One region of the Agrobacterium sp. 16-172Ci genome, then DNA from elsewhere that is predicted to be linked to it. Evidence: riboswitches for the same ligand, from Rfam matches in the RefSeq annotation. Region 1 holds a riboswitch; each other region holds the start of a gene.
The links. A riboswitch is a leader RNA that binds a small molecule or an ion and turns the genes downstream of it on or off. The one in region 1 is predicted to bind cobalamin.
Positions count from the first base shown of each region.

Region 2: linked by a shared signal. The riboswitch ahead of bluB (5,6-dimethylbenzimidazole synthase) and the one ahead of ACQZ40_RS14575 (ABC transporter substrate-binding protein) in region 1 are both predicted to bind cobalamin.
Region 3: linked by a shared signal. The riboswitch ahead of nrdH (glutaredoxin-like protein NrdH) and the one ahead of ACQZ40_RS14575 (ABC transporter substrate-binding protein) in region 1 are both predicted to bind cobalamin.
Region 4: linked by a shared signal. The riboswitch ahead of ACQZ40_RS12705 (CbtB domain-containing protein) and the one ahead of ACQZ40_RS14575 (ABC transporter substrate-binding protein) in region 1 are both predicted to bind cobalamin.

Region 1 covers NZ_JBNWBW010000015.1:9,490-16,570, forward strand. Annotated here, with positions in the region: gene ACQZ40_RS14560 (2-hydroxyacid dehydrogenase) at 1-867, opposite strand, end outside; gene argE (acetylornithine deacetylase) at 891-2,015, opposite strand; gene ACQZ40_RS14570 (GNAT family N-acetyltransferase) at 2,219-3,097, shown strand; cobalamin riboswitch at 3,137-3,371, shown strand; gene ACQZ40_RS14575 (ABC transporter substrate-binding protein) at 3,530-4,561, shown strand; gene ACQZ40_RS14580 (FecCD family ABC transporter permease) at 4,558-5,586, shown strand; gene ACQZ40_RS14585 (ABC transporter ATP-binding protein) at 5,583-6,383, shown strand; gene ACQZ40_RS14590 (pseudoazurin) at 6,380-6,823, shown strand; gene ACQZ40_RS14595 (class I SAM-dependent methyltransferase) at 7,022-7,081, opposite strand, start outside.
Region 2 covers NZ_JBNWBW010000043.1:7,956-15,036, reverse strand. Annotated here, with positions in the region: gene ACQZ40_RS24870 (NAD+ synthase) at 1-315, shown strand, start outside; gene ACQZ40_RS24865 (glyoxalase superfamily protein) at 558-935, opposite strand; gene ACQZ40_RS24860 (TolB family protein) at 1,127-1,957, shown strand; cobalamin riboswitch at 2,022-2,203, shown strand; gene bluB (5,6-dimethylbenzimidazole synthase) at 2,281-2,997, shown strand; gene ACQZ40_RS24850 (DUF2865 domain-containing protein) at 3,192-4,307, opposite strand; gene ACQZ40_RS24845 (NADP-dependent malic enzyme) at 4,444-6,759, opposite strand; gene ACQZ40_RS24840 (UDP-2,3-diacylglucosamine diphosphatase) at 6,988-7,081, shown strand, end outside.
Region 3 covers NZ_JBNWBW010000038.1:21,556-28,636, forward strand. Annotated here, with positions in the region: gene nrdF (class 1b ribonucleoside-diphosphate reductase subunit beta) at 1-703, opposite strand, end outside; gene nrdE (class 1b ribonucleoside-diphosphate reductase subunit alpha) at 719-2,905, opposite strand; gene nrdI (class Ib ribonucleoside-diphosphate reductase assembly flavoprotein NrdI) at 2,893-3,291, opposite strand; gene nrdH (glutaredoxin-like protein NrdH) at 3,304-3,525, opposite strand; cobalamin riboswitch at 3,781-4,004, opposite strand; gene ACQZ40_RS24240 (nucleoside triphosphate hydrolase) at 4,137-4,766, opposite strand; gene ACQZ40_RS24245 (ATP-binding cassette domain-containing protein) at 4,763-5,545, opposite strand; gene ACQZ40_RS24250 (ABC transporter permease) at 5,545-6,627, opposite strand; gene ACQZ40_RS24255 (sugar ABC transporter substrate-binding protein) at 6,851-7,081, opposite strand, start outside.
Region 4 covers NZ_JBNWBW010000011.1:119,988-127,068, forward strand. Annotated here, with positions in the region: gene ACQZ40_RS12685 (GNAT family N-acetyltransferase) at 91-579, shown strand; gene ACQZ40_RS12690 (type 1 glutamine amidotransferase family protein) at 600-1,166, shown strand; gene ACQZ40_RS12695 (hypothetical protein) at 1,337-1,651, opposite strand; gene ACQZ40_RS12700 (CbtA family protein) at 1,656-2,366, opposite strand; gene ACQZ40_RS12705 (CbtB domain-containing protein) at 2,377-2,559, opposite strand; cobalamin riboswitch at 2,721-2,957, opposite strand; gene ACQZ40_RS12710 (c-type cytochrome) at 3,143-4,063, opposite strand; gene ACQZ40_RS12715 (c-type cytochrome) at 4,154-4,588, opposite strand; gene ACQZ40_RS12720 (LysE family translocator) at 4,707-5,336, opposite strand; gene ACQZ40_RS12725 (helix-turn-helix transcriptional regulator) at 5,470-6,180, shown strand; gene ACQZ40_RS12730 (metallophosphoesterase) at 6,169-7,014, opposite strand.

The sequences.
Region 1 (7,081 bases):
TTTGATGTTTTCGACAACGGTGCGTGCTGCCGAATGCGGCTGGGTGACGCTGGCGATGTGCGGCGTCAGGAGAATTTTCGGATGCGTCCAGAAGGCGTGGTCTTCCGGAAGCGGTTCCGGATCGGTGACGTCGATCACGGCACCCGAAAGCCTGCCGCTGTCCAGCGCATCGATGAGGGCGTCGTGGTCGAGCTGTTTGCCGCGCCCGGCGTGAACCAGCCCCGCACCCTCGGGAAGCATCCCCAGGCGTTCGCCATTCAGAAGTCCCGTCGTTTCGTCGGTCAGCGGCAGCAGGCAAACGAGAATATCGCTGGTCGAAAGGATCGTGGACAATCCGGCTTCGCCATGATGGCAGGTCACACCATCGATCTCGCGCGGTGAACGGCTCCAGCCGGAAAGCGGAAAACCGAAGGGTTTCAGCCGTTCCAGCGCCGCAACGCCCAGCATGCCGAGGCCGAGAACGCCCACCCGGCACTCTTTCGCCTGACGCTGCGGCAGGGCCTTCCAGAGTTGCTGGCGCTGCTGTTTCAAATAGACCGGCAGGTTGCGGTGAAGCGCCAGCACGCCGAGGCTCACATATTCCTGCATCATGCGGATGATGCCTTCATCCACCATGCGCACGACTTTCACATGCGCAGGGACGGTGTCGATGTGAAACTGATCGACGCCCGCACCGATGGAAAACAGGATTTCGAGATTGCGGTAGCGGCCGATATCATCAGGCACGGTCCAGGTAATGACGTACCGAACCGCATCCGGATCGACGCTTTTGGCATCCATCGAAAAAGGTAGTTCCGGCAGGTCGCGGGCCAGAGCCTGCCGGAAAATCTCGCCGCGCTTCGCGTCGGAATTGAAGAAGAACGTCATCTGAAATCCGTGGTTCCGAAGGTTTAAACCGTGCAGCGGCTCGCCAGTGTTTCCAGCATTGACTGGCAGGCCGAGAGTTCACCGGCCGTTATGAATTCGTCCGGCTTGTGGGCGCGGCCGATATCGCCCGGGCCGCAGATGATGGCATCGATGCCGGCCGCCTGAAAAAGCCCGGCCTCCGTGCCATAGCTGACGGCGGCGATGCAGGGCGCGTCGGTCAATTCTTCCAGAAGCTTCACGAGCGGCGCATCGGCGGCAAGGGAGAGCGCCGGATAATCGCTCATCGGCGTCCATTCTATGTCGATGCCCCTGGCGGCGAGCGCTTCGACGCCGTCGCGCACCGGCTGGAGCAGGGCGACCGGCGATACGCCAGCAATCGCCCGCGCTTCCAGTTCGATGGCGCAGAGATCGGGGATGATATTGATCGCCTGTCCGCCTTTCGCCGTGCCGATCTGCAGGGAGGAATAGGGCGGCTCGAATGTCGCTTCGAAAGGCCCCTCGGTGAGAGCCTGTGCGGTCTCGACCGCCTTTGCCATGATGCCGGTCATCAGATGAATGGCGTTCACGCCCTGATCCGGCCGCGAGGAATGGCCGGAGCGGCCGCGAATGGTGATGCGTGCGGCGGCCTTACCCTTGTGGGCGCGCACGGCGCGCAGATTGCTCGGTTCGCCGATGATTGCGCCCGCCGGTTTTGCGCATAGTTCCGGCAAGCGGGCGATGAGATGCGGAACGCCACGGCAGCCCGCCTCCTCGTCATAGGAAAAGGCGATGTGAACGGGCCGCTTCAGCGCCATGCGTGAAAATGCCGGTGCTGCGGCGAGAACCGTGGCCAGAAACCCTTTCATGTCGGTGGTTCCGCGTCCGTAGAGACGCTCGCCTTCGGTTGCCAGCGTAAAGGGATCGGAGGACCATTCCGGCTCACCGGCAGGCACCACATCCATATGGCCGGAAAGGATGTATCCGCTGGCATCGGTCGGGCCGAAGCTGGCGAAGAGATTGGCGCGGTCGCCTTCCGGGCCGGCAAGCAGCGATACTTTTGCGCCGTGGCTTTCCAGATAATTGGCGATCCATCCGGCGATGTCGCCATTGGCGGTTCCGACCACCGACGGGAAGCCGACAAGACGCTCCAGAATGTCGATTGCGTTCATGGCTGTCTCCGTCGCTTCAACGCCGAAAAGCTTAGAGCGGCCTGCGGCGTTTATCTGCTGAAATACGGGTGATTTCAGTAGATTGTTGTGTCCTTCCAGCGCTTTCGGAAAATTCCTGCTGGCGAGGCTGGTTATCTTCGGATGTCGTGAGCTGGGCTGCCGGGATCTAGGTTCCGCGCCGGAGGGAATGAGAGCCGTTTGTCATGGAGCTGCTCAAAGTCGATAGTTTCGAGTTGCGGACAGTGGATATCGCCGATGTGGAGGCCGATCATCTGCATGCTTTGTCCATGGCTGTCGGATGGCGATATCACGCGAACGAATGGTGTTTCCTGCGGCAGTGCGGGGTCGGCCTTGTCGCGCTTGACGAGATCGATCGTGTTGTCGCAACGGCAATGCTGTTTCCTTATGATGAGGCTTTCGCGACGGTCGGCATGGTCATCGTTTCCCCCCGTTTGCATGGGCAGGGCGTTGCACCATGGCTGGTGGGCCAACTCATTGCTGGCTACCCTGACGCCGCCCTGCGGTTGAACGCCACGGAAGCCTCGCGACGGCTTTTCGCACGGCTGGGTTTTGCCGGAGATACGGAGAAAGTACATCTCCTGCGCGGCAAGGCACGTTGCCCTGCCGAGATGCAGACGCTTGGAAGAAAGCAGAGAATCGAGCCGCTGTCCTGGGATCATTTGTCCGCCGTGGTGGATCTGGATCGGGCGGCTTTCGGTGTTTCGCGCCGGGGCGTCCTGCAACGCCTTGTTCAGGAAAATACGGGTTACGGCCTGTTCGAGGCCGATCGTCTTGCCGCCTTTGCATTGCGGCGTGCGGCGGGGCGGGGCCATATTGTCGGCCCGGTCATCGCCGGTGACGAGGCGGATGCGATTGCGTTGGTGAGGCGACATTTTTCCGATCTCGACGATCAGCTTGTCCGTCTCGATACCGTGCGGGATAGCGGTCTTCTGACCGAGTTTCTGACGCAATCCGGGCTGGTGGGTATCGAAACGCTCACCGTCATGTCGAAAGGCGCGCTGCAACCGGCAGGCTCCGGTTCCGCAAAGATTTTCGCCCTGGCAAGCCCGTCTTTGTGCTGAGGTGCGGCACTATCGCAATTGACGCCCCGCCTCTTGCCCCTTATGTGAGAAAGCGACGGTTCCTGCAGCCGAAAGGCGAAGGGATTAATAGGGAACATGGTGCGGGCGATCTTTTTCGCCCAATGCCGTGGCTGCCCCCGCAACTGTAAGCGGATTGTCGTTCATCCCCGTGACGCTTCAAGGCGTTATGCCACTGTATTCTCCAGAATGCGGGAAGGCAGATGAGTGACGCAAATCCGTGAGCCAGGAGACCTGCCGTCGAAATATAAACCATCGTTACGGGCGGGGAAGCCCGGAGGAGGAGATTGTAATGTTATTTCATAACATTTCGTTTGCGTCCTATTGCCGTTCTCCGTACAAGACGTCCCGCTGTTGCTGCGCGTTCTGACGCCTGCTGCTCTGGAATAAGATTTACTTTCGACTGGAGAACACATGTTTCATTCTAGACGCCTGCCGGTCCATGCCGGTTTTCTGGCCGCGGCGCTTGCGGCTTTGCCTGTCGCCGGCGCCAATGCTGCCGAAACCACTTATCCCCTGACGATCAACAGCTGCGGTCAGGAGATCACCTTCAAGCAGGCGCCCGCCCGCACCGTGTCCGTCGGCCAGAGCACGACCGAGGTTCTTTACCTCCTCGGCCTCGCCGACAAGGTGGTCGGCACGGCGCTGTGGATCGGTCCGGTTCTGAAGGGCTACGAAGAGGCCAATGCCAGGGTCGAGCGTCTGGCTGACAATGATCCGAGCTTCGAGGCGGTCATCGGCAAGAATCCGGACCTCGTGACGACGCAGTTCCAGTGGCAGATCGGTCCGGAAGGCGTTGTCGGAACACCGGCGCAATTCGCCGAGCTTGGCGTTCCCGTTTATACCTCGCCCGCCGATTGCATGGGCAAGGACAACTCCGGCGGCGGCGACGGCGTGCGCAACACCGTCTTCACCATGGATCTGATCTACCAGGAAATCCGCGATCTCGCCAAAATCTTCAACGTGCAGGATCGCGGTGAAGAGGTCGTTGCCGACCTGAAGAAGCGTGAAGAAGCCGCCCGCGCCAAGATCGCCTCGGCAAATGGCAAGCTTTCGGCCGTCTTCTGGTTCTCCAGCGCCGAGCTGGATATCGATCCCTATGTGGCTGGACGCAATGGCGCTCCCGGCTACATCATGTCCGCGCTGGGCTTAAAGAACGTCATCGAAAGCGATGAAGAATGGCCGACCGTCGGCTGGGAAACCATCGCCAAGGCAAATCCGTCCATCATCGTTGCCGGCAAGATGGATCGCCGCCGTTTCCCGGCTGACGATGTCGCCGTCAAGCTGAAGTTCCTCGCCACCGATCCCGTGGCCAGCATCATGCCCGCCGTCAAGGAAGGTCATGTGTTCGAGATGGATGCGCAGGCGATGAACCCGACCATTCGCACCATTGAAGGCATCGAAACGCTGGCCGAGGCGATTTCGGCTGCCGGCCTCGCGAAGTGAACGGTCTTTCCATCCATCTCGGCAGAGTAGGGCTGGCTTTTGCTGCGCTCGCACTGCTGCTCGTCGCGCTGATGGCCGGGGCGGCCATCGGCGAGACCGCCATTCCTTTCGACGTCGTGGCGAAAACAATCGCCAACCGCGTCTTCCATGCGGCCTATCCGCTGGAGCCGCTGGATGAGGGCATCGTCTGGAGTTATCGTCTCAGCCGCGCGGTCGTCGCCGCCTGTTGCGGCGCTTCTTTGGCGCTGGCCGGGGCGGTGCTGCAATCGCTTCTGCGCAATCCGCTTGCCGATCCTTATATTCTCGGCATTTCCGCTGGCGCCTCCACCGGTGCCGTCGCTGTCGCGCTGCTTGGCTTCGGAGCGGGGTTCCTGACGATGCCGGCCGGGGCGCTTATTGGTGCCTTCGTTGCGTTTTCGCTGGTCAGTCTTCTGGCGGTGCGGGCGGGACACGGCAACAGCGCCATCATTCTTGCCGGGGTGGCCGGGTCGCAGCTGTTTAATGCCATGACCTCTTTCATCGTCACCAAATCCGCCAATGCAGAACAGGCGCGCGGCATCATGTTCTGGCTGCTGGGCAACCTCTCCGGGGTGCGCTGGCCGGATGTCTGGCTGGCGCTGCCGGTCAGTCTTGCGGGACTTGCGGTGTGTCTCTGGTATGCTCGGGCGCTCGATGCCTTCGCCTTCGGCGGTCAGGCTGCTGCCTCGCTCGGCATTCCGGTGCGCTGGGTCTATGCGGTGCTGATCTCCGTTTCGGCGATCATGACGGCTGCGATGGTGTCGCTGGTGGGCTCCATCGGCTTCGTGGGCCTCGTCATTCCGCATGCCGCGCGCATCTTCGTCGGCGTTCGCCATGGCATATTGCTGCCGGTAACGGCGCTGACCGGCGCGGTTTTCATGATCGTCGCGGATATTCTCTCTCGCATTGTCATTCCGGGGCAGGTGCTGCCCATCGGCGTCATCACCGCGCTCGTCGGCGCGCCCGCCTTTGCCTTCATCCTTGGGCAGAAGAGGGGGCGTTCATGAAATTATCCGCCCACGACCTGCATTTCCATGCCGGCAATATCGATATTGTGCGTGGGGTCTCGCTCGATGTCGGTTCGGGTGAGTTTCTCGGCATCATCGGACCGAACGGTTCCGGCAAAAGCACACTGCTTTCCATGCTGGCAGGCATTCGCAAGCCGCGCCGGGGGCACGTTACGCTCGGGGATGAGCCGCTTGCCTCATTGGGACGGCGAGACCTTGCCCGCCGGCTTGCCTTCGTGGAGCAGCAGGCCGAAACTACCGAACGGATCACCGCACGGCAGGCGGTGGAGCTTGGGCGCACGCCCTATCTCGGGCCGCTTTCCGCTTGGTCGCAGCAGGATGACGCCATTGTTGATGCAGCACTTGCCAATGTCGATATGGCCGATAAGGCGGAGCGCAACTGGCACCATCTTTCCGGCGGCGAACGCCAGCGCCTGCATATCGCCCGCGCATTGACGCAGGAGCCGCATATCCTGCTTCTGGACGAACCGACCAACCACCTCGACATAGGCCACCAGATCGGCCTGCTCGATCTGGTGCGCCGGCAGGGCCTGACCGTTGTGGCGGCGCTGCACGATCTCAATCACGCCGCCATGTTCTGTGACCGGGTCGCCATCATGCATCGGGGCGAGATGATTGCGGTCGGTCCGCCGCGCGAGGTTCTGACACCAGCGAGAATAGCCGCCGTCTTCGGGGTGGAATGCGTTGTCACCACGGATGAGGGCGGCTTTTCCCATATTCGTTTTCTGCCGGCCCACGGGCGGGCCGAGCATGCAAGGAAAGTACTGGCACGATGATGAAGTTGCTGAATTTTGCCGGGATTGCCGTGGCGATTAGCATGGGTTTTCCCTTTCATGCTTCCGCCGAGACCTTCGAGGTGAAAATGCTGAACCGGGGAGAAAAAGGCCCGATGGTGTTCGAACCCGACTTTCTGGAAATCGCCCCCGGCGACCGTGTGCGCTTCGTGCCCACCCACAAGAGCCACAATGCCGCGACCATTGACGGCATGATCCCTGAAGGTGTCGAAGGCTTCAAAAGCCGGATCAACGATGAATTCGAGACCGGTTTCGAAAAACCGGGCTTTTACGGCATCAAATGCTCGCCGCATTACGGCATGGGCATGGTCATGCTGATCAAGGTCGGCGAGGCGACCCTGCCGCAAAGCTACCGGACGGTGGATGTGCCCGGCCGGGCGAAGCCGCGCTTGGAGGAATTATTCGAGCGGGCGGGAAAATGAGGTGTCGGCGGAAGTCTTGAGAGGCGGTTCAGATCGTCCGGAAGGGTGCTTGCAAAGTCCGCAGACCTTCCCTCCGTCATGCTCGGGCCTGTCCCGAGCATCTGCAACCGATTGATTTTACGACACGTTGGCAGATCCTCGGGACAAGCCCGAGGATGACGTAGTATATGCGGATAGTGAAGGCGGCTATGGTTTCCCTCACGCCTTTCCGGAAACATCCGGCTTCACTGCGCACACAGCATAACGATGCTGCAGCCC
Region 2 (7,081 bases), on a different contig from region 1:
TCCGGCGAAGTGATCCCGGCCAATATCATTTCCAAGGCCCCGTCGGCCGAATTGCGCCCCAACCAGACCGACCAGGATTCGCTGCCGCCCTATCCGGTGCTGGACGATATTCTGGAATGCCTTGTCGAGAAGGAAATGTCGGTCGAGGAAATTCTGGCGCGCGGTCATGATGTGGCGACCGTGCACCGGGTGGAGCATCTGCTCTATCTCGCCGAATACAAGCGCCGGCAATCGGCCCCGGGGGTGAAGATCACCAAGAAGAACTTTGGGCGTGACAGGCGTTATCCGATCACCAACCGGTTTCGGGATCGGTGATTGAAGGAAGACGCTGGTAGCGGATGTTTTGCCCGGCGTTGCCGCTCGTTTCTTCTCCCCGCCGGGGAGAAGGTGGCCCGAAGGGTCGGATGAGGGGGCAACGTTGCCGTAACTCACTACCCTTGCCCCCTCATCCCGCTACCGCGGACTTCTCCCCGGCGGGGAGAAGAAACAAGGGGCATGCGCTCGTTCCACAACATTAAACAAGCGGCGCGGAGAAAACCCCGCGCCGTTCACTTGTCTTAAATAGCCTGCCCCACATCGATGCGGTTGCCATCCGGGTCCTCAAACACAAAGGCGCGTAGGCCGTAATCCTTGTCCTGCAGGCCCTTGATGATGCGCAAGCCCTCACTCTTGCAAAGTGCGTGAAGCGCATCGACATCGCTCACCATCATATGCGCCACGTTGAAGGGCGCTGCCTTATGTGTGGGCTGCAATGTCAAGTGCAATTCGGCATTGCCCTGTTTGAGGATCATGAAGCCGACGGGAGTGCCGTTTTCGAAGGTTTTTGTGAAGCCCAGCACACCGACATAAAAGTCATGGGCTTTTTCGATATTTTTGACAGGAAGCATTGCGGCGATCCGGCCGAAGCGGATGCCGTGATCGGCGATGGTATTCATCGCGGAACCTCGGTTTTAGGAGAAACGGCAAGGGTCACGGACGGTGCCGGAGCGCTGGCGTTTTTTCCGGTTTGAATTTGCAGGACGGTGCCTGCCGCCCTAGGATCATAATCGAGGCGATGGTGGATGCAAACGGAATGTCTGCATTGCCGGGCGCTTTGAACGACACACGGACACGCCCGGGAGGCAGAATGCGCAGCTCCATCGAAATCTTCAACATCCGCACCCGGCAGATGCGGGTGGTGTGGCAGACGCCTGATCTCTTCGAAGCGCCGAACTGGTCGCCGGATGGAAAATATCTGCTGCTGAACAGCGAAGGTCTGCTTTACCGCCTGTCTCTTGCCGGTGATATCGCGCCGGAGAAGGTCGATACCGGCTTTGCCACGCTCTGCAACAATGATCACGGTATTTCGCCGGATGGATCGCTCTACGCCATTTCCGATAAGGTGGAATTTGGCAAGAGCGCCATCTATCTCATGGCCTCGACGGGCGGCGCGCCGCGGTTGATGACGAAAAATCTTCCCTCTTACTGGCATGGCTGGTCGCCGGATGGGAAAGGTTTTGCCTATTGCGGCATTCGCGATCAGGTCTTCGATATCTATTCGATGGATATAACAAGCGGCGTCGAGACGCGGCTGACCCATGGCGAGGGCCGCAATGACGGGCCGGATTATTCGCCTGACGGCGAGTGGATCTATTTCAATTCCAGCCGCACCGGGCGAATGCAGATCTGGCGCGTGCGGGTGGATGGCTCCGCCGTCGAGCGCATTACCGACAGTCCCTATGGCGACTGGTTTCCGCACCCGTCTCCCAAGGGAGACAAGGTGGTGTTCATTTCCTATGACGGCGACGTTTTCGACCATCCGCGCGATCTCGATGTGCGGGTGCGGCTGATGGATATGGATGGCGGCAATGTCGAGACGCTATTCGAACTTTTCGGCGGGCAGGGAACGATGAATTCGCCCAACTGGTCACCGGATGGGGATGAGTTCGCTTATGTCCGGTATTTTCCGGTGGAATGATGGGGGTGAGGCGGGCCACATTGCCGCACCACCGGCAGGATGCTTGCATTCGCAAACTTTTTTGCCCATAGCTTGCCTGTCAGGTGCCTGCCCTTGCGGCGGGAGAATCGGGAATCCGGTGAAAGACCGGAACGTGCCCAGCGCTGTGAGGCGGACGTTCTTTTTTAAAGCCACTGAAGCAATTCGGGAAGGCGAAAAGGGCGGATGAAGCCTAGTCAGAAGACCGGCCTGACGGGATAGACCGAACCGCGCGGACGGCGGCAGGTTGTTGTCGAGGCGGGGTGCGCATTTGCGCCCGGCCTTCGCATTGTTGGGGATAAACGATGCCAGCCGATTCGTCCGTAAACAATCCGCCCGGCGCCAGTTCGTTCGATCACGCGCTCTCGCCCGCCCGCCCGTTTTCCGGTGAGGAACGCGAGGCGATTTACCGCGCCATCGAGACCCGTCGTGATGTGCGCGACCAGTTCCTGCCGGACCCGCTGCCGGACGATCTGGTGGAGCGTCTTTTGAAGGCGGCCCATTCCGCGCCCTCGGTCGGTTTCATGCAGCCGTGGAATTTCACCCTCATCACCGATGGCGCGATCCGTCAGTCGGCCTTCGTGGCTTTCAGCCGCGCCAATGAGGAGGCGGCGGCGATGTTCACGGGCGAGCAGCAGGCGCTTTATCGCAGTCTCAAGCTTGAAGGCATCCGCAAGGCGCCGCTCAGCATCTGCGTCACCTGCGATCCGACGCGCGGCGGCAAGGTGGTGCTGGGCCGCACCCATAATCCGCGCACGGATGTCTATTCCACCGTCTGCGCCATCCAGAATCTCTGGCTCGCGGCACGCGCCGAAGGCATCGGTGTCGGCTGGGTCAGCATTTTCCACGATAGCGACATTCGCACCATTCTCGATATTCCCGGCCATATCGAAATCGTCGCGTGGCTTTGCCTCGGCCGTGTCGATGCGCTCTATAACGAGCCGGAACTGGCGGTGAAGGGCTGGCGGCAGCGCGTGCCGCTGGAGGAACTGGTGTTTCGTAACCGCTGGGGCGGGGTATAGAAGCGGAGACCTGTGAATAAGGCGGGACGTCGCCGCGTATTTCTTCTCCCCGTCGGGGAGAAGGTGGCCCGAAGGGTCGGATGAGGGGGCAACGCTAGCGGTATACGGAGAGCTCGCCCCCTCATCCCGCTGCCGCGGACTTCTCCCCCTTGGGGAGAAGAAGCAAGGGGCGCGCGCTCGCTCCGCGATGTATGTCACTGCTGCGGCTGTATACCCTTCAATGCCGGGTTCTTCAGGTCGATACGGCCTGTCTGGTCGGGCAGGAATTTAGGGCCTATGACGCGGACGCGGCTGTCGTTGGGGTCATAGTCGCGTTCGGGAACGGGCTGTTCCGGCGGCTTGGCGGCCTGTCGCTGTTCGGTGGGTTTCTCAGCCTTGTCACCTTGCAGTGATGGAATGGTGGTGATGCCGGAATAGGGTTTTTCGGGCTGCGGCCGGGCGGCCTCTTCCTGCTTTTGCATTTCCTTGTGATAGGCGGCCATGTTGCAGGCGCAGCCCGGCGCTTTTGCCGTGGCGTTCCTGTAGGCGAAGGCGGTTGGCAGGTCCCTGTAGGGCTTGCCTGTTTCCGCAGACACCATGTCGGCGGTTTCCTGATCCGTCATGGAATGGAAATAAAGCTCCGTCTCGGTGCCCGGACACATTTTCTCGCACTGCTCCGCCTGGGCGCGAAAATCAAGCGGCGAGGCATTGGACGCGATGGGGAAAAACGAGCCGTCGCAGGTGCGCACGCAGAGTGTGCGAAGCCCACCCTCGGCGGCAGCGTTGGGGTAGGGCGAAAGCCCCGCCTGTCCCGGCTCATCGTCGTTCTGCGGGCCATTCTGCCGAAAAGCGTCGGGATAACGCGTCACATCCGGAGGCGGAGGTAATTGTGTTTCCGTTTGTGGCATGGTGTTGCAGCCATTGGCATCGAGGGCGGCGAGAATGCGCTGCCGCCTGATGTCGCCGTCGTTGTCACGCGCGGCCGCCATGGCGTCGTCGCGGTCACGGATGATGGCGTCGCGCTCGCTTTCCGCTTCCGCCAGCGCATCGCCGATCTCGGCGCAGATACCGGCATTGGGATTGCCATAGACGATGACGCTGCCGGATGAGCAGCCGTAGCCGCGCAGGTCGTTCCTGATCTTGCGGATGACGATGTTCTGGCGGGCGAGCGCATTGGCATAACGCCGCACCTCGGCCGTATTGCCGACGACGCGGGGCGGTTCGCGCAATTGCGCATAAAGCGTATCGCAGACCTGATCCGCGAAGGCGGCGGCCGGGGCGAGGAAAACAAGGGGAAGCAGGAGGCCGATGATGCGGCTGCGGCGGGTCAATTGTTCGATCCGTTCGATGTCCCCGGCTGGTGGCAGGGGCGTTATACTTCACGACATCCGTGTTTCGGGAAGATAACATAAGCTGTTGCCGCAATGCGGCAACAGCCTGTTCAAAATTGCGTTAATGCGGCCTCTATCACACCGAAGGATGCGAGGCCTGCACCACGGCAAACGCCGCCATGTTGACCACGCCGCGCGAGGTGACGCTGGGCGACAGGATATGGGCGGGCAGGGCCGTGCCGAGCAGGATCGGGCCGACATGCAGGCCTTCCGTCAAGGTGCGGGTGACGCCGAGCGTGATGTTGGCGGCATCGAGGTTCGGGAAAACCAGAAGGTTCGCTTCGCCCGTCAGCACGCTGTTCGGCATGGCACGCTTGCGCAGCGCTTCCGAAAGGGCCGAACCGCCCTGCATTTCGCCATCCACTTCCAGTTCCGGTGCGGCTTCCTGCACGATCTTCAGGGCGCGGCGCATCTTGCGGGCGCTTTCGGAATCGCGCGAGCCGAAATTGGAATGGCTGGCGAGGGCGATCTTCGGCGTGATGCCGAAGCGGCGGATTTCCTTGGCCGCGAGAATGGCCATTTCCGCCACTTCCTCGGAGGTCGGGTCGTAATTCACGAAAGTATCGGTGAGGAACAGCGCACCCTGCTGGGTGATGAGCAGGCTGAGGCCCGCGAAGGAACGCACGCCTTCCTGCTTGCCGATGATCTGGTTGACGTCGCGCAGGTGGCGGTCGTAACGGCCTTCGAGGCCGCAGATCAGCGCATCCGCTTCGCCGCGCTTCACCGACAGCGCGCCGATGACGGTCGTGTTGGTGCGCACGATGGTGCGGGCTGCTTCCGGGTTGATACCGACGCGACCGACAAGGGCGAAATAGTCATCGACATAGTCGCGGTAGCGCGGATCGTCTTCCGGATTGACCACCGCGAAATCCGTATGTGGGCGGATGCGCAGGCCGAAGCGCTTCAGGCGCGTTTCGATGATCTGCGGGCGGCCGATGAGGATCGGGATGCCGGTGCCTTCTTCCAGCAGCACCTGGGCGGCGCGCAGCACGCGCTCGTCTTCGCCTTCGGCAAAGATGATGCGCTTCTTTTCGGCGGCTTTCGCGGCATTGAAGACCGGTTTCATGATGAAGCCGGAACGCCAGACGAAACGGTTCAGCTGGTCGAGATAGGCTTCGAAATCGGTGATCGGCCGGGCGGCGACACCGCTTGCGGCCGCAGCACGGGCAACGGCTGGCGCAATGCGCAGGATGAGCCGCGGATCGAAGGGCGAGGGGATGAGGTAGTTCGGGCCGAAGACCGGCGTTTCGCCGCTATAGGCCTTTGCGGCCACTTCTGAAACTTCCTCACGCGCGAGTTCGGCGATGGCCTGCACGGCGGCCATCTTCATTTCCTCGTTGATCGTGGTTGCGCCGCAATCCAGCGCGCCGCGGAAGATATAGGGGAAGCAGAGAACGTTGTTCACCTGGTTCGGGAAATCCGAACGACCGGTGCAGATCATCGCATCCGGACGGGCCGCACGCGCCGCCTCCGGCATGATTTCCGGATTGGGGTTGGCAAGCGCCAGGATCAGCGGGTTTTCCGCCATGCGCTCCAGCAGTTCCGGCTTTAGCACGCCGGCGGCGGAAAGGCCGAGGAAGACATCCGCGCCGTCGATGGTTTCGGAGAGAACGCGTTTGTCGGTCTTCTGGGCGTAAACTTCCTTCCACTCGTCCATCAGCGTGTTGCGGCCATCGTAAACGAGGCCTTCGATGTCGTGGACCCAGATGTTTTCTTTCTTCGCGCCCATGGCGACGAGCAGGTTGAGGCAGGCAAGGGCTGCCGCGCCGGCGCCCGAGGCGACGATCTTGACGCTCGAGAGCGATTTTCCGGCGAGTTCCAGTGCGTTGGTGACGGCGGCGGCGACGATGATCGCGGTGCCGTGCTGGTCATCGTGGAAGACCGGGATGTTCATCTTCTCGCGCAGCTGGCGCTCAACCTCGAAACATTCCGGCGCCTTGATGTCCTCAAGGTTGATGCCGCCGAAGGTGGGCTCCAGCGCTGCGATGGTGGAGACCATGTCGTTGATGCCGGGCGCATCGATTTCGATATCGAAAACGTCGATGCCGGCGAATTTCTTGAAGAGGACGGCCTTGCCTTCCATCACCGGCTTGGAAGCAAGCGGGCCGATATTGCCGAGGCCGAGCACCGCCGTGCCGTTGGAAATGACGGCGACGAGGTTGGCGCGGGCGGTATATTCCGCCGCCGTTTCCGGATTTTCATGGATGGCGAGGCAGGGGGCGGCAACACCCGGCGAATAGGCCAGCGCCAGATCGCGCTGGTTGCCGAGCGGCTTGGTGGCCTGGATTTCCAGCTTGCCGGGGCGCGGATAGCGGTGGAAAAAGAGCGCCTGTTCCTCGATGTCGGCCTTTGCCGTGTTGGCGGGCGTGTTGTTCTTATCGTGAGAGGTCATTCTTCCACCGTCATGTCTGGTTCAATTCCGGACCCCTGAATACAACAAACTTCCCCGTGGTACAGCCGTTATTTGACCGCACCTTATGCAAATGCGGCCATGGCTTATTCGCGTTTTCGTGAAGGCTTTCGTCATATTCCCTATAAAAACCGGCGTCTGTCATGTTGCTGAAACACGAGTCTGGTTCTGAGAGGTAAGAAAGCCGCAGGGACGCAACCGAACAGGGGGATGAAATCCGTGGCCGGTCAAATCGAAACCAGACAGTTCAGAACGCTTTTCATTTCGGATGTTCATCTCGGCTCCAAGGCGGCCAAGACGGATT
Region 3 (7,081 bases), on a different contig from region 1:
AAAGTTCGAGCAGGAGATCGAAGGCGAAATCCTTGATCTCCTGTCTCTGCGTTTCGCTGAGACGCTCCAGCGCCCGCTGGAACTTGTAGCCGATATAATAGCCATGCACGGCCTCATCGCGGATGATGAGGCGGATCAAATCCGCCGTATTGGTGAGCTTGGCGCGGCTTGACCAGAACATCGGCAGATAGAAGCCGGAATAGAACAGGAAACTTTCCAGAAACACGCTGGCGATTTTTTTCTTCAACGGATCGCCGCTGTCATATTCCCGCATGATGAGCGCGGATTTACGCTGCAGAAATTCGTTTTCCTCCGACCAGCGATAGGCGTCGTCAACGTCAGGGGTGAGGCACAGCGTCGAGAAGATCGAGGAATAGGAGCGGGCGTGCACGGCCTCCATGAAGGAGATGTTGGAAAGCACCGCCTCCTCATGCGGCGTTGCCGAATCCGCCATCAGGCGCACGGCGCCGACACCGTTCTGGATGGTGTCGAGCAATGTCAGGCCGGTGAAGACACGGATTGTCAGTTTCTGCTCTTCCGGCTTCAGCGTTCCCCAGGAGGGGATGTCATTGGAGAGCGGCACCTTTTCCGGCAGCCAGAAATTCGAGGTCAGGCGGTTCCAGACTTCGAGGTCCTTGTCGTCCTCGATGCGGTTCCAGTTGACCGCACGAATGCGGGACACGGGTTTTACGGCGATATTCATTGTCTTGTCCTCAATTCAGAGCGTGCAGGAAACGCAGCCCTGAACCTGCGTGCCTTCCAGCGCCATCTGGCGCAAACGGATGTAGTAGATGGTCTTGATGCCCTTCTTCCAGGCGTAGATCTGCGCCCGGTTGATATCGCGCGTCGTTGCCGTATCGCGGAAGAACAGCGTCAGCGACAGGCCCTGATCGACATGCTGGGTCGCGGCTGCATAGGTGTCTATGATCTTTTCCGGGCCGATTTCATAGGCGTCCTGATAATATTCGAGATTGTCGTTCGAGAGATAGGAAGCCGGGTAATAAACGCGGCCGATCTTGCCCTCTTTGCGGATTTCGATCTTCGAGACGATCGGATGAATGGAGGAAGTGGAGTGGTTGATATAGGAGATCGAACCGGTGGGCGGTACGGCCTGAAGGTTCTGGTTATAGAGACCTGACGCCATGACGTCCTGCTTCAAAGCCTTCCAGTCCTCCTGCGTCGGAATGGCGATACCGGCTTTTTCGAACAGCTCACGGACCTTTTCCGTCGCAGGCAACCATTCCCGGTCGGTATATTTGTCGAAATATTCACCCGAGGCATATTTGGAGTTCTCAAAGCCCTTGAAGCTCTGGCCCCTTTCCACCGCCAGCCGGTTGCTGGCGCGGATGGCGTGATAGGTGACGGTGTAGAAATAGATATTGGTGAAATCGACGCCTTCTTCGGAGCCGTAGAAGATGCGTTCGCGCGCCAGATAGCCGTGCAGGTTCATCTGGCCTAGCCCGATGGCGTGGCTGGCATCATTGCCCTTTTCCACCGAAGGAACGGAGGAAATATGGCTCATATCCGACACCGCCGTCAGCGCACGGATGGAGGTCTCGATGGTCTTGCCGAAATCGGCCGAATCCATCGCCGAGGCGATGTTCAGCGAGCCGAGATTGCAGGAGATATCCTTGCCCATATGGCTATAGGAAAGATCGGCATTAAATTCGCTTGCCTCGCTGACCTGCAGGATTTCCGAGCAGAGATTGCTCATGCTGATGCGGCCGGCAACCGGATTGGCGCGGTTCACCGTATCTTCAAACATGATGTAGGGGTAACCGCTCTCGAACTGGATTTCGGCGATCACCTGGAAGAATTCGCGCGCCTTGATCTTCTTCTTGCGGATGCGGCTATCGGCGACCATTTCCTGGTATTTTTCGGTGACCGAAATCTCGGTCAACGGCACGCCATAGACCCGCTCCACATCATAGGGCGAAAACAGATACATATCCTCGTTGTTGCGGGCGAGTTCGAAGGTGATGTCGGGGATCACCACGCCGAGTGACAGGGTCTTGATGCGGATTTTCTCGTCGGCATTTTCGCGCTTGGTGTCGAGGAAGCGCATGATATCCGGATGGTGAGCATGCAGATAGACCGCGCCGGCACCCTGACGCGCACCAAGCTGGTTGGCGTAGGAAAAACTGTCTTCCAGCAGCTTCATGACGGGAATAACGCCGGACGACTGGTTTTCGATCTGTTTGATCGGCGCGCCGAATTCGCGAATATTGGTCAAGGACAGCGCCACGCCGCCGCCGCGCTTGGAAAGCTGCAGGGCCGAATTGATGGAGCGGCCGATGCTTTCCATATTGTCTTCCACACGCAGCAGAAAACATGAAACCAGCTCACCGCGGCTCTTCTTGCCGGCGTTGAGGAATGTCGGCGTTGCCGGCTGGAAGCGGCCTGAAATGATTTCATCGACCAGATTGCGCGCAAGCTGCTCATCACCGCGCGCAAGGGCCAGCGCCACCATGCAGACGCGATCCTCGTAACGCTCCAGATAACGTTTTCCGTCGAAGGTCTTCAGCGTGTAGGAGGTGTAATATTTGAAGGCGCCGAGAAAGGTCGGAAAGCGGAATTTCCGGGCATAGGCCTCGTCATAGAGGTCGCGGACGAAATTGAAGGAATACTGGTCCAGCACCTCCTGCTCGTAATATCCCTCCGTCACCAGATAATCTAGCTTTTCCCGAAGGTTATGGAAAAACACGGTGTTCTGGTTGACGTGCTGGAGGAAATATTGCCGGGCGGCAAGGCGATCCTTGTCGAGCTGGATCTTTCCGTTCTCATCGTAAAGGTTCAGCATCGCGTTCAGCGCGTGGTAGTCCAGAGCCGCATCGAGCGGTTTCTGGGTTGCTGTTGCCGGCTGTTTGGCGTCCTTGCGCATGGCGCTTGAGGTCAGCGTGTCCAAAATCGTTCCAATCCATGTTTGACGTTGGCGACATCTTCCTCCGTGCCAAGAAGCTCGAAGCGATAGAGAAACGGCACGGCGCATTTGCGCGAGACGATATCTCCGGCGGATGCGAAAGCTGCGCCAAAATTCGTGTTTCCCGCCGCGATAACGCCGCGAATGAGGTTTCGGTTGGAGGGCTCGTTCAAGAACCGGATGACCGGTTTCGGCACGGCCCCTTTGGTGCCCCCCCCCCCATAGGTGGGTGTGACCAGCACATAGGGCTCCGACACATGCGGTACGTCGTCCTCCGCGCCGAGCGGCAGGCGAAACAGACGCCGTCCCAGTTTCAGAAGGAAACGATGGGTGTTTTCAGAGCGGCTGGAATAATAGACGATCAGGCCCATCGCCCCTCCACCTCAGCTGATCGAGCCGATCATATCCGGCCGGAAACCCGCCCAATGGCGCTCACCGGCGACGACCACGGGCACCTGCATATAGCCGAGGCCACGGACATGATCGAGCGCATCCGCATCTTCGGAAATATCGATGATCTCATAGGAGACACCGATGCGGTCGAGGGCGCGGTAAGTGGCAGTGCACTGGACGCAGGCGGGCTTGCTGTAAACGGTGACGGTCATAATTTCCTCTCTCGAAGCCGGTTTCGGACACGGCTCAACATTGCCGATTGCAATCGCAATCGGGCGGCGATGGATCTGTCATTAAGGTGGGCGTGCGCGGCTCTAGCCGCGTAAAATCGCTCTCTACGCCGACGAGCGCAGCAACTCAAACAAATGCACTGGCATGACTTCACCCCGAAGCTTGTTCTGGAGGGGGCAGAAAAGGGCGCACGCAAATCATTTGCGTCATACACCTTCCTCCGGACACCCCGCCCGTGGACGTTTGCGCTCAAGGCAGGTCTCCTGACTTGCGGGTCACAACATCTATTCCGGCCTTCCCGAAGCTTTCGGCTCCAGTGACCCAAATCGGAACGATGCTCACCGCTTACAGTTGCGGGGGCAGTTTCGGCCTTGCTCCACCATGATGGCGTTACGCACCGAATTCCCGTCTTAGCTCCCAACCCTTGCGAATCGGAAGAACCTCGAACACCACATATAGTATATGAGGAAATTTTCGCGTCAATGAATAGACACACAAAAGCCCCACCCTGTGGATCAAAAAGATTCAACACATGGTCAACAAAGGCTTAACGGCACGAGCGCGCCGACGCTCAAACAGAAAATGCGTTAGTCTATTCCCAGATGTCGATATGAATATCGGCGGGACGGGCGTTTTCGATCACCCTTTTTCCGTTCGGAAGATCGTTTTCGAAAAGTTTGGCGTGGATCGCAGCCTCGTCGAGACCATAGCCCTGCCACCTTTTCCGTAGCCTCTCCTCAAGCACGTCGACGGACGGCCCTACAAAAACGGTGAGGTCGAAGCTTTTGGAAAGAGTTGTCCACGGCGCCTCGTCCAGCAGCAGATAATTGCCTTCAGCAAGGATAAAGCGTGTTTCCGGCGCAATCGCCCGGGCGGACGCTATGGCGATTTCACGGGAACGGTCGAAAACCGGAACAAGCACCTCCTGCCCGCCCCTGCGGACGGCGGAGACGATATCGAGGAAACCGCGCACGTCGAAGGTTTCGGGTGCGCCCTTTCGCGGCAGCAGCCCGCGCCCTTCAAGGATGCCATTGTCCATATGGAAGCCGTCCATGGGCAGCACGGCGGCCGTTTCGCCCCGTGCCAGCAAAGCATCACAAAGGGCATCCGCCAGCGTGGATTTGCCGGCCCCAGGGGGACCGGCAATAGCGACGATAAAACGGGATCTACCTTCTGCCCGCCGAAGAACGTCTTCGGCGATGGTTTCAAGCTTCAGCGTCATGCGGCAAGCGTTTCCTTCGGCGCTTCCTTGGCGCCGGTCATGAAGGCGACGGCGTCGGACATGGAGTAGTCCTTCGGATTGATAACGCACAGGCGCTTGCCGAGCCGGTGGATATGGATGCGATCCGCAACCTCGAAGACATGCGGCATGTTGTGCGAGATGAGGACGATCGGCAGGCCGCGCGAACGCACGTCCAGAATAAGCTCCAGAACACGCCGGCTTTCCTTCACGCCGAGTGCTGCCGTCGGCTCGTCGAGGATAACGACCTTGGAGCCGAAGGCGGCTGCACGCGCCACCGCCACACCCTGACGCTGACCCCCGGAGAGGGTTTCCACCGCCTGATTGATGTTCTGGATCGTCATCAGGCCGAGTTCCGACAGTTTCTCCCGGGCGAATTTTTCCATGGCCGGGCGGTCAAGGGCGCGGAAGAGGCTGCCCTGAATGCCGGGTTTACGGATTTCGCGGCCGAGAAACATATTGTCGGCTATGGAAAGCGCCGGCGACAACGCGAGGTTCTGATAGACCGTCTCTATGCCAGCCTTGCGCGCCTCTATCGGCGAGCGGAACTGCACGGGCTGGCCTTCCAGCCGGATTTCCCCTTCATCGGGTGTCACCGCACCGGAAATCGCCTTGATGAGAGAAGATTTGCCAGCGCCGTTATCGCCGATCACCGCCAGGATTTCGCCCGGATAGAGATCGAAATCGGCATGGTCGAGGGCGGTCACACGACCATAGCGCTTGACGAGATTGCGTGCTGTGAGAATGGGTTCTTTTGCCATCAGCCTGCTACCTTTCTGATCCACTGGTCGATTGCGACAGCCATGATGATGAGGACGCCGATCAACAGATAGGTCCATTGCGGGTCTGTTCCGATAAGCCTGAGGCCGAGCGAAAAGACGCCGACGATCAGGGCGCCGAAGATCATGCCCATGATGGAGCCACGTCCACCGAACAGCGAAAGGCCGCCGATAACCACCGCAGTGATGGATTCGATATTGGCGAATTGACCGGCTGTCGGCGAAACCGAGCCGATGCGGCCGATCAAGGCCCAGCCGGCGAAGGCGCAGATGAGACCCGACAGCGTGTAAACGGTGGTCAGCATGCGCTTGACGTTGACACCGGCAAGTTCGGCGGCATCCGGATCGTCACCGACAGCATAAAGATGGCGACCCCAGGCGGTGCGGTTCAGCACATACCAGAGCAGGGCGACGAGCAGGACCATTGCGATGACGCCATAGGTGAAGACCGCGCCGCCGACCCGGATATTGGCGCCGAAGAATTGCAGGATCGGCGCCTGCTGGGCGATATCCTGGGCGCGGATAGTTTCGTTTGCGGAATAGAGGAAGTTGGTCGCCAATACGATCTGCCACATGCCTAGCGTGACGATGAAGGGCGGCAGGCGCATGCGCGAGACCAGAATGCCGTTGATGAAGCCGCAAAATGCGCCGACGGCAAGGCCACAGAGAATGGAAAGTTCCGCCGGCAAGCCGTAACGGAAGGTGAACTGTCCCATGACAACGGAAGACAGGACCATAATCGCGCCGACCGACAGATCGATGCCCGCCGTCAGGATGACCAGCGACTGCGCCGCGCCGACAATACCGACGATGGCGACCTGCTGCAGAATAAGGGTCAGCGTGAAGGCCGAGAAAAACTTGCCGCCGAGAAGCAGGCCGAAAACAATCAGCGACAGCACCAGAACGATAAGCGGAACGGCCGCCGGGCTGGAGTGGAGAAAGTGCTGCAGTTTTTCCAGCACACTCTTGTCGTGCGTATCGAAAGCAGCGACCTGCGTCGAACTTCCCGAAAGCACTTTTTCAAATTCATTATGCGGCTGAGCCCGCACCGGCTGATCGCTCATGGATTTTCCTCCCGATCGCTCTATCGCACCAGCCCTGACACCGGGCCTATCTCCAAAGAGAATGATGCATAGATTTCAAAGTGTTGTGAAGCGGCCTATGCTATCCCCGCAGGACGCCTGACGCGCTCGTTTGTTCCTTTGTCCGATCCCCCGGATCGTGCCTGAATCATTCTCGTCCAAGGGCGGGGGCACGAATGCCCCCGCGGGTTTCAACGGCGAGGCATCAGCCCCAGCACTTGTTGAGACCTTCCTTCGTATCGATGGAGTCGAGGCCCTTGACCGGCTTGTCGGTTACCAGCGTCACGCCGGTATCGACGAAGTTCTTGCCTTCAGTCGGCTTCGGCTTTTCACCGGTGTCGGCAAACTTCTTGACGGCTTCCACGCCAAGCGCCGCCATCAGCAGCGGATATTGCTGCGAGGTCGCGCCGATCACGCCTTCCGCGACGTTCTTGAC
Region 4 (7,081 bases), on a different contig from region 1:
ACAGATCATATTGTCAACAAGCCGCCGTCAGGCGGCTTTGTTGTTTCTCAAGCGTCCTGACGGCACCGATAAGACCAAAGGACCGAAAAAATGACCGAAGATAGCTCCCTTACACTGGAAAGACCGCCCGTCGTCATCATTCGTGGTGCACGCAAGACGGATTTGCCCGAGCTCAACGAGATGATTACGCTGCTTGCCTCCTACCACGGCGATGCGGCGGCGATCACGCCGGCGAAACTGGAACGCGACCTCTTCGGCCCGCTGCCCTGGGTGCATGGCCTCGTGGCCGAAGCCGATGGCGCGCTGATCGGTTACGCCCTGCTTCTGCCGCTCTACAGGGCGCAGGAAGGCCGGCGCGGGCTTGAGCTGCATCATCTCTTCGTGCGTGACGGGCATCGCGGCCATGGCACCGGCCAGCATCTGGTTTCCCGCGCCCGCGATATCGCCAAGCGTCTCGGTTGCGACTATCTTTCCGTCAGCGCCACGACCGGTAATGTGGCGGCGCATCGTTTCTACGAAAACATGGATTTCGCGCCCCGCCCGGTCACCGGCATGCGCTACATGCAGTCCATCGCCTGATTAAAACCACGGAGACGACCATGACACGGATCGCCATTGCGCTGGCGCAGTATTTTGCGGACTGGGAACCGGCGCTGCTTGCTGCCGCAGCGCGCAGTTATCTGGGCGTCGAGATCGTCTATGCCACCCCTGACGGCAGGCCGGTGACATCCATGGGTGGGCTGAATGTGACGCCTGACACATCCTATGACGCGCTTGATCCTGTTGACATCGATGCGCTTGTCATTCCCGGCGGCTTGAGCTGGGAAAAGGGAACGGCTGTCGATCTTGGCGGGCTGGTGCACCGGTTTCGCGACAGAAACCGGCTGGTTGCCGGCATCTGCGCGGCGGCGAGCGCGCTCGGTAGCACGGGCGTCCTGAACGACGTCGCCCATACCGGCAATTCGCTGGCGTCCCACAAGGCTTATGCCGTCTATAGCGGCGAGTCGCTCTACCGCGACCAGCCGAAAGCGGTCAGCGATGGCGGCATCATCACGGCCGCCGGCAGCGCGCCGGTCAGTTTCGCTGTGGAAATCCTGAAACACCTCGGCCTCTTTGGTCCGGAAGCCGAGGCGGAACTTCAGGTTTTTGCGGCGGAGCATCGCTGAGGCATAGCCGCCTCGGTTGTTTGCGCTCCCTCTACTCCCGTCATTCCCGCCTTGAGCCGGAATCCAGCCGACGCGCGTCTGCGCGGTGAAAAGAGTCCTTTCAGCCCAATGACTTGGGCTGGCTGGATCCCGGCTCAAGGCCGGGATGACGGACGTGAAAACGGCAATGATTATCGCCGATCAAGTACGCGACAAACACGCGCCGCATGATCGCCGTTCTCCCCGGCAATCGCACGGCGAATATCGCGGCTGTTCAGATGCAGGCTGCGGCCGGAGGGTGAATTCGAGCGTTTTATCTTGCTGAGCGCCGCAGCGATAAAAGCGGCCTCGTGCTCATGAAAACAGGCGATAGCCGCCTCGCGATCCGGGGTCGCCCCAAGAACCGCCTTGAAGGCAAGGCGGTGCACGGCGCAGAAAGCGCCGTGACCGGGGACGGCAAAACGCAGCGCATCGAGTTCCTCACTCCATTCCGCTGCGTCCTGCATAGTCTCAAGCCGACTGGAAGCGCTTCAGGAAAAACGCGCTCAACGTTCCGAGCAAAGCCCAGAAAACGAAGCTAGTCACGGTGGCGGCGACGATGAACTGACGCTCCAGCGGCAGCGGCGCCAGCGCATGTTCGCCTTCCGGCGGCAAGGGTGCGCCGACCACATGCGGTGCGACGATCAGCACCAGCGCCAATACGATGGCCCAGGGTTCGCGGCGGAACGCGATCAGCGCGATGCCGCCCGCGGTTGCGGCAACCGTCGCAAGCCACCAGATTTGCCGCGCCTCAAGTGCGGCGGCCGGGCTGCCCGGCAGTTCCGGCGGCAGGCCGATCATCGGCGCCAGCATGACGGCGGCAAAACCGGCAACGCCCCAGAGAAGGCCTTCGCGCCAGCCGCCATTCGTGCCACGCAGCGAAATCAGGCCGGTCAGCACCAGCGCATAACCGATGGCAGTCAGCACATTGGCGGCGACGGTGTAGGCGGTGCGCTCGAAGCCATCGGCCGGAGCCCAGGCCTCGTCATTGTGCTCATGGGCGGGAACGGCAGCACCGGGGGCCGGCGCATCATGGCTGTGGGCCGCTTCGCCGGCGCTTTCATAGGTTTCCGCCTGAAGGATGAGCGGCGTCGTGCCGAAAGCCTGCATGGCCGAAACGGCGAAACCGCCGAGGATGCCGACGAGAACGGCGGTAAAGACGATATTGCGAAAAGACGACATGCCGTTCCCCTCAATGGCAGGGGAAGGCATTGGCATGACGCGTGTCATGCGCGGCGTTGTGAACGGCTTCCACATGGGAAAAGCCGACAAAACCGACAACGAACAGGCCAAGCACGATCGCCGTCAGCGATTGCGCGAAGCTGGTTGTTTTTGCGGAAACGGCGGCGTTGGCCGTATTCTGGTTGATGGACATGGTGACCCCTCTCCGGCGCGACCCCGCGCCTTTGGACGCGGCCGGACGGCAAAAGGCCATCGAGCCGCTACGATACACTTCACCACGGGGATACGAGACTGACACAGGGAAGCGTCGATCCCGCCACCCTGAAATTCCGCTCTTCCGGACACCCCGCCGGCATGGATATTTCCGCGATGGCAGGTCTCCTGGCTTACGGGTCAAAACCTGAAACACCTTCCCGGCATCACCCTCTCTGGAAACCCTTGGGTTCCCGGCGAGATGGCTTGCCAGTGGCATTTCGTTTCAGGCTCTCCGCTCACAGTTGCGGGGGCAGCCACGAATGAGGATTTCTCCCTATCGTGTTCCCTTTTCACCTTCCGGAACGCCCGGAAGGAACCATCACAGGATTGTTATCCGATGGGCGGGGTCGGGAGTCAATGGTGGGCCTGATTTCGAACTGCACGCCGTCGCCTCCACCTCCGTCACCCCGGACTAGATCCGGGGTCCAGCGCGATCAAGTCCTTGATCGCGAGAGACTCTTCTCACGGCGCAGACGCGCCGTGGCTGGATGCCGGATCTGGTCCGGCATGACGGCTGAGGGTTACCGCGACGGTATGGCCTTCAGATAGGCGGCAATTGCATCGCGGTCTTCAGGCGTCAGATGCGCCATGTTCTGCTGCACTTTGACCATGGAGCCGCCGACGCTGTCGAATTCCGGGGTGAAGCCGTTTTCCAGATAGCTGGCAATATCGGCCTCGGCCCAGCTGCCGATGCTTTGCGAGCCGGGGGTAATGTCGGGAATGCGGCCCTCGCCTTCCGGGTTGGGACCGCCCGCCAGCCATTTGTCTTTCACGAAACCGCCAAGCGCGTTGCGCGGTGTGTGGCATTCGCCGCAATGGCCCGGCCCTTCCACCAGATATTGGCCGCGCAGCAATTCAGCATTGGCATTGGCAAGCTCCACGCGGGGCCGCGCTGCGGGGTCGAAATAAAGGAATTTCCAGCCGCCCAGCGCCATGCGCAGATTGAAGGGGAACGGCAATTCGTGATCCGGCGCATCGTTCTGGCTGGCCGGCAGGGCCTTCAGATAACCGAAGAGATCGTTGATGTCCTTCTGCGTCATGCGGGCATAGGAGGCATAGGGAAAGGACGGGTAGAGATGTTCGCCGTTCCTGCCCACACCGCGCGTCATCGCATCGCCGAATTCCGCCAGCGTCCAGCCGCCGATGCCATGCTGCGGATCGGAGGAAATATTGGGGACATGGAAGGTGCCGAAGGGGCTTTTCAGCGCCTGCCCGCCCGAAAGCGTCAATAGCGCCTCGCCTTTCGCATCGGGCGCGGCATGGCAGCTTGCGCAGCCGCCCGCCCAGAACAGCGTTTCGCCATTGGCCAGATCCGGTTCGCCCAGGCTGACCCAGTGGCTGGGCGCCTGCCGCTGAGGCGCGGTGACCCAGGCGAATATGCCGTAGCCCGCAATGGCCGCGACGACGGCCCCGCCCACGAGTTTCGTCCAGATGGAGGACATGCCCCTCTCCCCATTCTCACCTGACCCGGTCAGATGTCTTTCGTGCCTGAGAAAACGCCGCCGGTAAGCGGCGTTTCCAAAGTGCTGCGATTATTTCTTCAGACGATAGGTCTGGTGGCAGGTGCCGCAATCGGCGCCCAGCGTCTTCATGGCGGTGGCGACGCCCGCCTGATCGGTGGGGAGATTGGCGAGAACCATGTCCGCATCCGTGCCGAGCTTGGCGGCCTTGGCCTTGAAGTCGTCGAAATTTTCCCAGATGGCGGGGGCAGCGGCACTGCCGGTCTCGGTGCCGGCGGGGAACTGGTCCGGGAAAGCCTTGGCGTTGGTGCTGATGGTGGTCACGGCAGTCTTGACGGTATCGGCGTCGAAGGGCTTTTCGCCCTTGGAGATGGCGGCGAGCGAACCCATCGCCCCACCGATCTGCTTCATCATGCCTTCACGTTTTTCGACTTCGCCGGCAGCGTAGACCGCTCCGGCGCAAAGACAGCCGAACAGCATGGCCGCGGTAATGGTTTTCAGTTTCATGCAACTCTCCTTGATTCCGGCCGGGACACCGGGCGCTAGATGGAACGGCGCGAGGATGCCCTTTCCGGATGGCGAAAAGAAGTCACATTGCGGTGAATTCCATCGTGAAAACAGAAGCCTAAGACAGGGCCTCCCACAGTGTCAGCAGCGCTGCGGCAATCAGCATGAAACCGGCGGCGCGGCCGATGAAGATCGTGGCGGCGGGCGAAGAAACCAGCCATGCCCGGCTTTTATCCGCCGTCAGCGCCAGCGCGCCGTAAACCGTGAACTGCGTGACCGCCACCATCGCGCCCATCACCAGCCCCTGCATCCAGATCGGGCCATAGGCCGGTTTGAGGAATTGCGGATAAATCGCCATCATGAACAGATAGGCCTTCGGGTTGGAAAGGCAGGTCAGCACCGCCCGCCAGAAGGCTTTTCTGACCGAAGCGCTCGCCTGCGCCTCATCGCCGTTCACGACAATCGCGCTGCGCATCAGGCCGATGCCGATCCAGATCATATAGACGGCGCCGAAAACCAGGAGCGGCAGGAACAGCGACGGCATCCAGGCGGCCAACATGCCGACGCCCAGGGCGCCGTAAAGCGAATGCACGATGCCGCCGGCGCTCATGCCGCTTGCAGCGGAAAGGCCGGTTCTCTTGCCGCCCGTCAGTGCGCTTGCCAGCACGAACAGCATGTCCATGCCCGGCAGGATGATGATGCCGAACAGGACCAGAAAGAAAAGCCAGAGATTTTCGGCGTAACTCATGTCAGTATCTCCCAAAACGGTTCACGACACATTCGGGAAATCCCATGTTTCTCAATGTGTTTCTCCGTTTATAGGAGAAGCCAACTGACAGCGTTGTGTCAGTTGCGTGGGAAAATCCACCGGGAAAACGGCAATGCGCAAGGCGTCGAGACTGTTCGAGATCATCCAGATTCTGCGGGTGGCGCGCAGGCCTGTCACCGCGCAGACGATTGCCGAGGCGCTGGAAGTGACGGTGCGCTCTGTCTATCGCGACATAGCAGCGCTTCAGACCATGCGCGTGCCCATCGAAGGGGAACGCGGCGTCGGTTATATCCTGCGTCCCGGCTTCAACCTGCCGCCGCTGATGTTTTCCATCGAAGAGACGGAGGCGATCGTGCTGGCGCTCGCCATGGTGGCCCGCACCGGCGATAGCGAGTTGCGGCAGGCGGCAAGGCAGGTCAGCGACAAGATTGCCGCCTCCCTGCCCGAACCACTGTCGAAAACCCTCTCCGCCAATGCCCTGCATGCCTGGGGCAGCATCGCGCCCTCCCCCGCCGGCGTCGATCTTGCGACGGTCCGGCGGGCGGTGCGCGACGAGGAGAAGCTGGAGATCACCTATCGCGATGAAGCCGGCGCGCAAACGCAGCGGCGGGTTCGGCCGATTGCGGTGATCTATTATTCGGAGACGGTGAATATCGTCGCCTGGTGCGAATTGCGGCAGGCGATTCGCAATTTCCGTTCGGACCGGGTGCTGAGCTGCGAAACGACCGGCAGCTTCTTCAAGCTGGAAGGCGAAAAGCTGCGGCAATTGTGGATGAGCGGCTGGCAGAGCAACCAGCCGCCAATCCCCTATTCACAGCCGTAAAAGGCGATCCTCCTCGCGCCCAAAACCGCGAATGACGATCCGGTCGGCAAAGACATCGGCAATCGCGAAGGTGTTCTGGTCGGGCGTATCGACCATGCCCTTGAAGTTCACGAAGTGGGTATTGCCCAGCACACCGTAATTGCCCTCGTGATTATGGCCATTGAACCACGCGACGACCGAGGGGTGGGAGCCGAGAAGCTCAAGGATGCGAGGCGCGTCCCACATATTGTGGGCGTTTTCGGGATAGACAGGATAGTGGCAGAGAACGATCACTTTTTCGCCTGCCGCATCCGCCCTTTGCAGAACGGCCCGCAGCCATTCGAACTGCTCGTCGCTGAGCGAGGCGTTCCAGTCCTGCGCATTGATTGCGCCGGCATCCGCAAGGTGCTTCAACCGATCTGCGGCAAGCGCCCGACGCGGATCGCCGGGCGGCGGCGCGAAAAGGCTGACCTCATTGCCGTCAAGCACGACGAAGCGGATGTCGCCGATGGAAAAATCATGCCAGGGGGCGGACATGCCGAGGCGGGCGTGGATAGTCGGCAAATGCTCGGCGGCGACGGCGAAATCGTGATTGCCCGGCAGCAGCACCGAGCGGTGGCGAAGCCCGTCGTAAACGGCAAGGATCGCATTGAAGTTTTCGAAGCCGCGATCGATGATATCGCCGAGCGTCACGACGAAGGCGAGGTCCTCGCGGTTGAAGGCGTCGACCGCGTCTGCGAGCTTTTTCGGGCTCTCGGCATAATAACGACCCATCTCGGGGCGCGGAGCGGCATCGGCATATTGGGGATCGGCGACAATGCCGAAGGAGAAGAGAGGCGTGGTTTTTTCAGTCATGATGCGCCGCGATAAACCCGGCGGATGACAGGCTTGTGACAATAAAATCCGACAGGCCGCACCGCCC